2 regions of the Neorhizobium sp. P1_A6 genome follow, and region 1 is predicted to be linked to the other one. Evidence: riboswitches for the same ligand, from Rfam matches in the RefSeq annotation. Region 1 holds a riboswitch; the other holds the start of a gene.
The links. Region 1 has a riboswitch for S-adenosylmethionine ahead of metA (homoserine O-acetyltransferase MetA). Riboswitches for the same ligand answer to the same signal wherever they lie in the genome.
Positions count from the first base shown of each region.

Region 1 (5,209 bases):
CGGTGAGTTTGCGCAGCCATTCTTCGGGAATGCTGGCGACATCCAGGCCAGGCTCCCCGGAGACCATTTCCAGCCCGCGAAAATAGGACGAAAAGACCCGGTCGAACTTGTCGATATGCCGCTCGTCCTTCACCAGCGCCGTGCGGGCGAGGAAATAGAAGGCCTCCACATCGAAATCCGCGATCCCTTCCTCCATGCCTTCCAAAAGGTCAAGGAACTCCCGGAGTGTCACCGGGATCTTCGCTTCTTTGAGGTGAAGGAAGAAGGGAATGAACATCGCGTCGAAAACCTATTCGGTACCGATCTTCTCCGGATCATAGGGGGTGGTCTGGTAGATCTCGTTGATCCAGTTGCCGAACAGAAGATGTGCATGGCTGCGCCAACGGTTCAAGGGCGTCAGCGTGTCGTCGTTATGCGGGAAGTAGTTATGCGGCATCTTGATCGGTACGCCGGCATTGACGTCCCGGAAATATTCGTCCGCCAGCGAGGTGGAGTCGTATTCCACATGGTTGAACATATAGAGCCGCTTGCCGGCCTTCTCGTGCACCAGGCAGATACCCATTTCCTCGGATTCCATCAGGATTTCGAGGTTGGGGGTCTTCTCGATGTCGGCGCGGCGGACTTCCGTCCAGCGCGACACCGGCACTTGGAAATCGTCTGAAAATCCGTTGAGATAGATCGAGGACGGCACGAGATTGCGGTGGCGATAGACGCCGAACGCCTTTTCCTTGAGCTCGTATTTCGGCACGCCATGGAAATGATAGATCGCCGCCATCGCGCCCCAGCAGACATTCATGGTCGAATGCACGTTGGTCGCGGTCCAGTCGAGGATTTGCCTCATCTCGTCCCAATAGGTGACGTCCTCGAAAGGAAGCGTCTCGATCGGCGCGCCGGTGATGATGAAACCGTCGAACTTGCGGTGCTTCACCTCTTCCCAGGTCTCGTAGAAGGACAGGAGGTGATCTTCCGACGTGTTCTTGGCCTTGTGGCCGCCGACGCGGATCAGCGAGAATTCGACTTGCAGCGGCGAGGCGCCGACGAGGCGCGCCATCTGCAGCTCGGTCTTGATCTTGTTCGGCATGAGGTTGAGCAGCCCGATCTGCAGCGGACGAATGTCCTGCCGCACCGCCATGGTTTCGGTCATCACCCGGACGCCCTCGGAAACGAGGGTGCTATATGCGGGCAGCGTATCGGGAATCTTGATCGGCATGTCTCAACCCAGCAAAAATAAAACCGGCGGCAAGATAAATCGCGACCGGTCCGTGGGAAGACATCTTCTCGCGGCCCTTTAGCGACTTTTTTAACGTGGCTGCAAGCCGGCCGGCCAAATCACCACGAATTCTCGGGAGTTCAAATACGCCTTGCTACGACCGGCGTCAATGGGAGCATAATCTTCCGCTCAGCGCTCCCGCCGCGCCATGAAGGCCAGCCGCTCGAAGAGATGCACGTCCCGCTCGTTCTTGAGGAGAGCGCCATGCAGCTTCGGCAGCGCGTTCTTGACGTCGCCGCGCAGGTCCGACGGATCGACATCGTCGGAGACCAGCAACCTGATCCAGTCGAGCGCTTCGGAGGTCGAGGGCTTCTTCTTCAGCCCCGGCATCTCGCGGATTTCGTAGAATTGGGTGAGCGCATTGCGCACCAGCGTCTGCTTAATGCCGGGATAATGGACCTCGACGATGCGGGCGAGCGTATCCACGTCCGGGAAGCGGATATAGTGGAAGAAACAGCGGCGCAGGAAGGCGTCCGGCAGTTCCTTTTCGTTGTTGGAGGTGATGATGACGATCGGCCGGACCTTGGCGCGCACCATTTCACCGGTCTCGTAGACATGGAATTCCATGCGGTCGAGTTCCTGCAGCAGGTCGTTCGGGAACTCGATGTCGGCCTTGTCGATCTCGTCGATCAATAGGACGAGCTTCCTGTCGGCGGCAAAGGCCTGCCATAGCTTGCCGCGGCGGATGTAGTTGGCCACGTCGTGGACGCGTTCGTCGCCGAGCTGGCTGTCGCGCAGCCGCGAGACAGCGTCGTATTCGTAGAGCCCCTGCTGGGCCTTGGTGGTGGACTTGATGTTCCACTCGATCAGATCGAGCCCGAGGGCCGCGGCCACCTGCCGCGCAAGCTCTGTCTTGCCGGTGCCGGGCTCGCCTTTCACCAGCAGCGGACGTTCGAGCCGGATCGCGGCGTTGACCGCCACCATCAGATCCTTGTCGGCAATATAGTCCGCTGTACCCTGAAACTGCATCTCGTGATCCTGATCGGTGAACGCGCCGCAAACTAAAAGCTCGCCCGAGGCGGTGCAACAGCTTTCCCTTTCCACCGGCTTTGCGCTATGGGCAATGCGCATGACCCATTCGACCTTCACCATTCTGCTCGGCGGCAACTTGCGCGTCACCGATCGCCTGCGGGAGACGATCGCCGGCAGCCGCTTCATTGCGGCCGATAGCGGCATGCGCCATGCGTCAGCACTCGGCGTGAAGCCTGAACTCTGGGTCGGCGATTTCGATTCCTCGGATGCCGCGCTGATCGCGCAGTTCCCGCAGGTCGCGCGGCAGGCCTTTCCGCCGGCCAAGAACGAGACGGACGGCGAGATCGCGACGGCCGAAGCCATCGAACGCGGCGCGACAAGGCTGATCTTGGCCGGCGCGCTCGGCGGCGAGCGCAGCGACCACGCGCTTCAGCATCTCTTTCACGCCATGAGCCTGGCCGAACGCGACCTCGACATCCTGCTGACGTCGGGTGACGAGGAGGCCGTGCCGCTGCTGCCGGGCACAAGGACACTGGATCTGCCGAAGGGTTCGCTGTTTTCGGTCATCGGTTTTTCCGACCTTGAAGGGCTCGATATCATCGGCGCACGTTATCCGCTCGACAACTTCTCACTCCCCTTCGGCTCCTCGCGCACCGTCTCGAACGTTGCAGAAGGCCGGGTGGAATTCCATTTGAGGAAAGGCAGGGCGATGATCCTTGCCCGCCCCCACGACTTTACAGGAGCCTGACTGTTGGCGCCCCCAATTCTGAAACTTGACGATATTTTCCTGAGCTTCGGCGGCGCGCCGCTTCTCGCCGGCGCCGGCATGCAGGTGGAGCCGGGCGACCGCATCTGCCTCGTCGGCCGCAACGGTTCCGGCAAGTCGACGCTGATGAAGATCGCCGCCGGCATGGTCGAGCCCCAGTCGGGCGAGGTGTTCCGCCATCCCTCCTCGACCATCCGTTATCTCGAACAGGCGCCGGATTTCGCCGATTATTCGACGGTGCAGGCCTATGCCGAAGCGGGCCTCGGCCCGGGCGACGATCCCTATCGCGTCACCTACCTGCTCGAACATCTGGGCCTCACCGGCCAGGAACACCCGAACACGCTCTCCGGCGGAGAATCCCGACGCGCAGCGCTTGCCCGGGTCATGGCGCCCGAGCCGGACATCCTGATGCTCGACGAGCCCACCAACCACCTTGACCTGCCGACTATCGAATGGCTGGAAGAGGAGTTGCGCAAGACGAGAAGCGCGCTCGTGGTGATCTCGCATGACCGTCGTTTCCTCGAAAAGGTCTCGAACGCCACGGTCTGGCTCGACCGCGGTACATCACAACGTCTCAACCGCGGTTTCGGCGAATTCGAAGCCTGGCGCGACGAGGTATTGGAGGCGGAAGAGCTGGAGCAGCACAAGCTCGGCAAGGCGATCGAGCGCGAGGAACACTGGCTGCGCTACGGCGTCACCGCCCGCCGCAAGCGCAACATGCGCCGCCTCGGCGAGTTGCAGACGATGCGCGGCAATTACCGTGGCCATAAAGGACCGCAGGGCACGGTGCAGGCGAGCGTCAGCGAGGGCCGCGAATCCGGCAAGCTGGTCATCGAGGCCGAAAACATCACCAAAAGCTACGACCGGCCGATCGTCGCGCCGTTCTCGATCCGCGTGCATCGCGGCGACTGCATCGGTCTCGTCGGCCCGAACGGCGCCGGCAAGACGACGCTGCTGAAGATGCTGACCGGCCAGCTGGCGCCCGACACCGGCACCGTCAAGCTCGGCACCAACCTGGAAATCGCCACGCTCGACCAGAAGCGCGAGGACCTGGACCCCGAGGACACGCTGTCCCATTATCTGACGGATGGACGCGGCGAGACGCTGTTGGTCAACGGCGAGCAGCGGCATGTCGCAGGCTATATGAAGGACTTCCTGTTCCAGCCGGAGCAGATCAGGACACCGATCAAGAACCTCTCCGGTGGCGAGCGCGCCCGGCTGATGCTGGCCCGCATCATGGCCCGGCCATCGAACCTGTTGATCTTGGACGAACCGACCAACGACCTCGACATCGAGACGCTGGACCTGCTGCAGGAAATCGTCGCCGGCTATACCGGCACCGTCATCCTCGTGAGCCACGACCGCGACTTCCTCGACCGCACCGTAACCTCGACCATCGCCCCCGCAAATCCGGACGCACCGGACGGCCGCTGGATCGAATATGCCGGCGGCTACACGGATATGCTGGCGCAGCGGAAGGGTGCGTTGGAGGAAAGGCGCCGCACGGAAAAAGCTGACAGGGCAAAAACCGATACCGCGGCTTCGGTTTCCGGCACGTCCAAGGGCAAAGGCAAACTTTCCTTCAAGCAGAAATTCGCGCTCGAGAACCTGCCTAAGGAAATGGCGAAGGCCGAGGCCGAGATCGCCGCCCGCGAGAAGAAAATGGCCGATCCCAACCTCTTCACCAAGGATCCCGCCGCCTTCAACAAGTTGGCTGCGGAGATGGAAAAGTTGCGCCAAAGCATCAGCAAAATGGAAGAAGAATGGCTGGAACTCGAAATGCTGCGTGAGGAAATTGAAGGCTGATTTGCGATTTATTAAGCTTAACAGATAGTTAGCTAAAAAAATATTTGTCGCGGACCGGAACATATGATGTCCCGAGACGTTCTGGGTGTGAATAGTGGTCGAAATGTCCCGGGGACGGATCGGCCTGCCAGGAACCGATCAACCGAATGGGGACATCCAATGCTGACAAATGTTACGCGTCGTCGGCTGGCCACTGAGGCGATGAATCAAAGAGTTATGATTGTCGAAGACGAGTTTCTGATCGCGCTCGATGTTGCCGAGACGATCGAAGCCATGGGCCTGAAAGTCGCTGGTTTTGCCAATGCCCGCAAACACGCCCTGGCGCTCGCCGCCTATGCCGATATCGCCCTGGTCGATGTCAATCTTTCGGACGGCCGGACTGGCCCGGAGATCGG
Region 1 is NZ_JBFTZM010000020.1:22,114-27,322, forward strand. Features, by position in the region: gene AC1D3C_RS26650 (vWA domain-containing protein) at 1-277, opposite strand, end outside; gene metA (homoserine O-acetyltransferase MetA) at 290-1,210, opposite strand; SAM riboswitch at 1,269-1,346, opposite strand; gene AC1D3C_RS26660 (AAA family ATPase) at 1,400-2,239, opposite strand; gene AC1D3C_RS26665 (thiamine diphosphokinase) at 2,334-2,990, shown strand; gene AC1D3C_RS26670 (ABC-F family ATP-binding cassette domain-containing protein) at 2,994-4,814, shown strand; gene AC1D3C_RS26675 (response regulator) at 4,974-5,209, shown strand, end outside.

Region 2 (4,804 bases), on a different contig from region 1:
TCACGCCCATCATCGGGTTGAGCGCCGGATCCGACCAGCCGAAATAGGTGATGATCCGTCCGCCGCGTTTTTGGAACTCGCTGAGGTCGGGATTGGTCGCGTCGACGATCTCTCGGATCGCGCCGATCTTCGGATATTCGGCATCGAAGTCGAAGGTCTTCCAGTCGATCGCTTTTCCGGAGGCGGGCAGCATCGCCATGTTCTTGACGAAGGTCTCGCCATAGGCCAGCTGCCGGCTTGGTCCCTGTTCGGACACCATCCACATGTCCCAGCCGCTCACCCCGCTCGGATCGACACCCTCGGTGCCGAACTGCACGCCGGGGAAAATCGTCTCTCCCTTGATCTTCACACCGCCCGCCAGCGTCTTCAGCGTGTCCACCTGCGCAGGCGTGAAGCAGTCCGAACCGCCGGCCTCGCAGATCTTCAGGTCCTTGGCCGGATCGAAATTGCATTGGCGCGGATCGGCGATCAGCCCATCCTTGGCACCGTCGATCGCGTCGCATTTGTCCATAACCGCCTTGGCGAGCACCGGAAGCTGGGCCCGGCTGATCGGAGCCTTGAGGAGCGCTCGCGCATTCCAGACGCCCCAGATCTGCGTATTGGTGAGATCGAGGACCGGCGCTCCGGCAAGAATGCCATCGAAATCGCCCGGATAGCGTTGTGCCGCCATCAGCCCCTGGCGTCCGCCGGTCGAGCAGCCGTCCCAATAGGAGAAGGAGGGATGCCGGTCGTAATAGCGTGCGGCGATCGTCTTGGCCGTGTCGACCGTCACATGCACTGCGCGCGATCCGTAGTCGATCAAGAGGCCGAGGTCCTGTGCAAAATCCCCGAGCTTATAGGTGACCGCATCATGGCCGGTATTCTGCTGGACGGTGAGAAAGCCTTTCGTAAGTGCGGCATTGCGGGTGGTGATCCGCGACGCTGCGGCAAGGTCTTCGCCGGCATATCCGCCATTGCCGAACATGTAGAGCCGGCGGTTCCAGTTGTCCGGAAGGGTGATTTCGAAACGGACCTGCGGCCGGATATAGCCCGTCACCTGGCAATGGCCTGGCACGTTGCCGACACCCGCGACATGCGTGGCTTTCAGCGTCGCGACCTCGGCAAAGGATTGGCTGTTCAACATACCGCAGGCGATCTGCGGCGAGACCGTGGCGGAAGCGAAATCCGGCCGGTCCTTCTGGTCGATGAAACTGCTTTTGTTTTGTGCGAGCGCCGGCGTAAAGGCCGTAAGCGTCGTGAACGCGCAGGACGCCAGCAGAATGACCGGCAAAGCGGAACGTGCCATCAAGTACTCCTCCCAAAGACCGTTTGACGGTGCCAAGATGCCGCAGGAGGAAAGGGGTAACAAATAGAAAAACCGCCGCCACCCATAACCTGCAGGTTGTCGGCAGCGCCGTCTAGTTGAGGACGCGCATCAGGCCTGGTGAATCCAGCGAGAAAGCCGGGATCGTCACCTCGAAGGTTTCGCCGTCGTCGGTCTGCATGTCGTAGTGGCCGAACATCAGGCCGGACGGGGTGTCGAGCGGACATCCTGAAGAATACTCGTAGCTGTCGCCGGGCTTCAGCCGCGGCTGCTCACCGATGACACCAGGCCCGTCCACTTCGTCGACGATGCCGTTCTGGTCGGTAATGTTCCAGTAGCGATGCACGAGCTGCACGGTGAGCGTCGAATGATTTTCGATGACGATACGATAGCCCCAGACATAACGGCTCTCTTCCGGATTGGATTGCTCCTCCAGATAATAGGGCTCGACGGCGACATCGATATCTCTTGTCCGGGCGCGATACATGCGACACCTCAACAAATCCAACTTGGTTCGATATTGTACAGAGGCGCCGCAACGTCAAGAATTCTCGCGGTTTGAACAACCGAGTATGGGCATTAGTTGAAGTTAAGGATAACCGGGATGGTGAATTTCTGGTCGATCCACCACCCCGCAAAGCCAATGCTTACATGCCGGCCTTTGAAAGCGCCCGAGCGAAATCCTCGATCAGGTCGTCGGTATCCTCGATGCCGGCCGACAGACGCACGGTGCCGGGTGAGATGCCGAGTTCGGCACGGGCCTCGTCCGTCAGGTTCTTGTGCGTCGTGGTCGCCGGATGGGTGATCAGGCTCTTGGAATCGCCGAGATTGTTGGAAATCCTGACGATCTCCAGCGCGTTCTGCAGCTTGAAGGCCGCGTCCTTGCCGCCCTTCAGCTCGAAGCAGACGAGCGTCGAGCCGGCCTTCATCTGCCGGGCGATGATATCGGCCTGCGGATGGTCCTTGCGGCCAGGATAGATGACCTTTGCGACCTGCTTCTGCTCGGCGAGGAAGTCGGCGATCTTCGAGGCGCTCTCGGTCTGCTGCTTGACGCGCAGCGGCAGGGTTTCGATGCCCTTCAGCAGCGTCCAGGCATTGAACGGCGACATGGCCGGGCCCGTATGGCGGAAATAGTCGTGCAGGTTCTCGTCGATCCAGGCCTTGTCGGAGAGCACGACGCCGCCGAGGCAGCGGCCCTGGCCGTCGATATGCTTGGTGGCCGAATAGACGACGATATGCGCGCCGAGTTCCAACGGCTTCTGGTAGAGCGGGGTCGCAAACACGTTGTCGACGACGACCTTGGCGCCGATCTGGTTGGCGAGCTTGGCGACACCGGCAATGTCGACCACTTCGAGCGTTGGGTTGGTCGGGCTTTCCAGGAAGAACACCTTGGTCTTCGGAGTGATCGCCTTTTCCCAGTTCTCGAGGAAGCGGCCGTCCACCAGCGTGCATTCGATGCCATATTTCGGAGCGAGCGTCTCGACCACCCAGCGGCAGGAGCCGAACAGGGCGCGGGCCGCGACGATATGGTCGCCGGCCTTCAGCTGGCAGAGGATCGCGGCGGTAACGGCAGCCATGCCGGATGCTGTGGCGCGCGCATCTTCGGCGCCTTCCAGCATGCACATGCGCTTTTCGAACATGTCGTTGGTTGGGCTGCCATAGCGGGCGTAGATGAAGCCGTCGGTCTCGCCCTTGAAGCGGGCTTCCGCCGCTTCCGAGGTGTCATAGACGAAACCCTGGGTCAGGAAGATCGCTTCCGACGTTTCGCCATATTGCGAGCGCAGCGTGCCGCCGTGTACGAGCTGAGTTGCCGGGCGCCAATTCTTAGTCATGCGTGTTCCCCATTCAGAACAAAAAAACCGGTCGCATAAGCAGACCGGTTTCGCACCCGGTCTTTTTAGCCACTTATTTAACGTGGCTGCAAGCCGACCGGCCAAATCACCACGGGATAAGAGTGGCATAGCGCCGCGTCCCGCTTGCGTCAATGGCTCGCATTTGGTTTTGTCGCCTCGAAAACTTGAGAGAGACATGATGGCTCGCGAAACAGGAATTTTGGCAGACCGCGCGATCGCGGCGCTTTTCGACAGTGGACGGCTGATTTCCGAACGTGAACTGGACCGGGACCAGGTCCAGCCGGCAAGCCTGGACCTGCGCTTGAGTGCCAAGGCTTTTCGCGTCCGCGCCAGCTTCATGCCAGGCCCGACGAGCCTGGTCTCCGATAAGCTCGATCGGCTGAAGCTGCACGTTATCGATCTTTCCGAAGGCGCCGTGCTGGAAACCGGCTGCGTCTACATCGTGCCGCTGATGGAACGGCTCGATCTGCCGGCCAATATGTCTGCCTCCGCCAATCCGAAAAGCTCCACCGGCCGGCTCGACATCTTCACCCGCGTCATCACCGATTACGCGCAGGAGTTCGACAAGATCCCGACCGGTTATTCCGGGCCACTCTATCTCGAAATCTCGCCGCGTACCTTCCCGATCGTGGTGCGCCGCGGCTCGCGCCTGTCGCAGATCCGCTTCCGGGTCGGCAATGCGCTGCTGAGCGAGCCGGACCTCCTGCAACTCCACAATGACGAGACCCTGGTCGCATCCGCCAAGCCGAATGTCTCGGGCGGCGGCATCGCCCTGTCGATCGATCTGTCCGGCGATAGCGTTGGCCTGATCGGTTATCGCGGCAAACACCACACGGCCGTCGTCGACGTCGACAAGAAGGCGCAGCACGACATCTTCGATTTCTGGGAACCGCTTTACAGCCGCGGCCGCAACGAACTGATCCTCGATCCGGACGAATTCTATATCCTCGTCTCGCGCGAAGCGGTGCACGTGCCGCCGCTCTATGCCGCCGAGATGACGCCCTTCGATCCGCTGGTCGGCGAGTTCCGCGTCCATTATGCCGGTTTCTTCGATCCGGGCTTCGGCCACGAGGCGGCAGGGGGACGGGGCAGCCGGGCGGTGCTCGAAGTGCGTAGCCACGAAGTGCCCTTCATCCTCGAAGACGGCCAGATCGTCGGCCGCCTTGTCTATGAACACATGATGGACAAGCCGGAAGGCATGTACGGCACGGGCCTCGGCTCCAACTATCAGGCCCAGGGCCTGAAACTGTCCAAGCATTTTCGCGCCTGACCCCACCTCCGGCTTGACAGGCGAGGCCGTCTGTTGGAAGTCTGAAACCTGACGCGGGTGTAGCTCAATGGTAGAGCAGCAGCTTCCCAAGCTGAATACGAGGGTTCGATTCCCTTCACCCGCTCCAGCTTCCCCTTTGTCTTAACCGTAGGCGTCCAGCGATTTTCCCGTGGCTTGGTGGTGGTGCCGGAAGCACGCATCACCAGCCTCCATGTCGCGGAGGCACGGTCGATGGCCGAGGCATGGAGGCGATTTTCGAGAAGGCGTGTCTGGCGCGGAGGCGAGCGGGGCCTATCGGATTGTGTACCGGAGCTTTACGCGAGCACCGGAGCTTTCACGCGAGCCAGGCATTTTGCAGTCGGTGGTCGCCGGGCGCCT
Region 2 is NZ_JBFTZM010000009.1:201,149-205,952, forward strand. Features, by position in the region: gene AC1D3C_RS19355 (tannase/feruloyl esterase family alpha/beta hydrolase) at 1-1,285, opposite strand, end outside; gene apaG (Co2+/Mg2+ efflux protein ApaG) at 1,398-1,790, opposite strand; gene AC1D3C_RS19365 (O-succinylhomoserine sulfhydrylase) at 1,951-3,135, opposite strand; SAM riboswitch at 3,180-3,258, opposite strand; gene AC1D3C_RS19370 (2'-deoxycytidine 5'-triphosphate deaminase) at 3,332-4,426, shown strand; tRNA gene AC1D3C_RS19375 (tRNA-Gly) at 4,480-4,553, shown strand.
Region 2: another riboswitch for S-adenosylmethionine. It lies ahead of AC1D3C_RS19365 (O-succinylhomoserine sulfhydrylase); the one in region 1 lies ahead of metA (homoserine O-acetyltransferase MetA).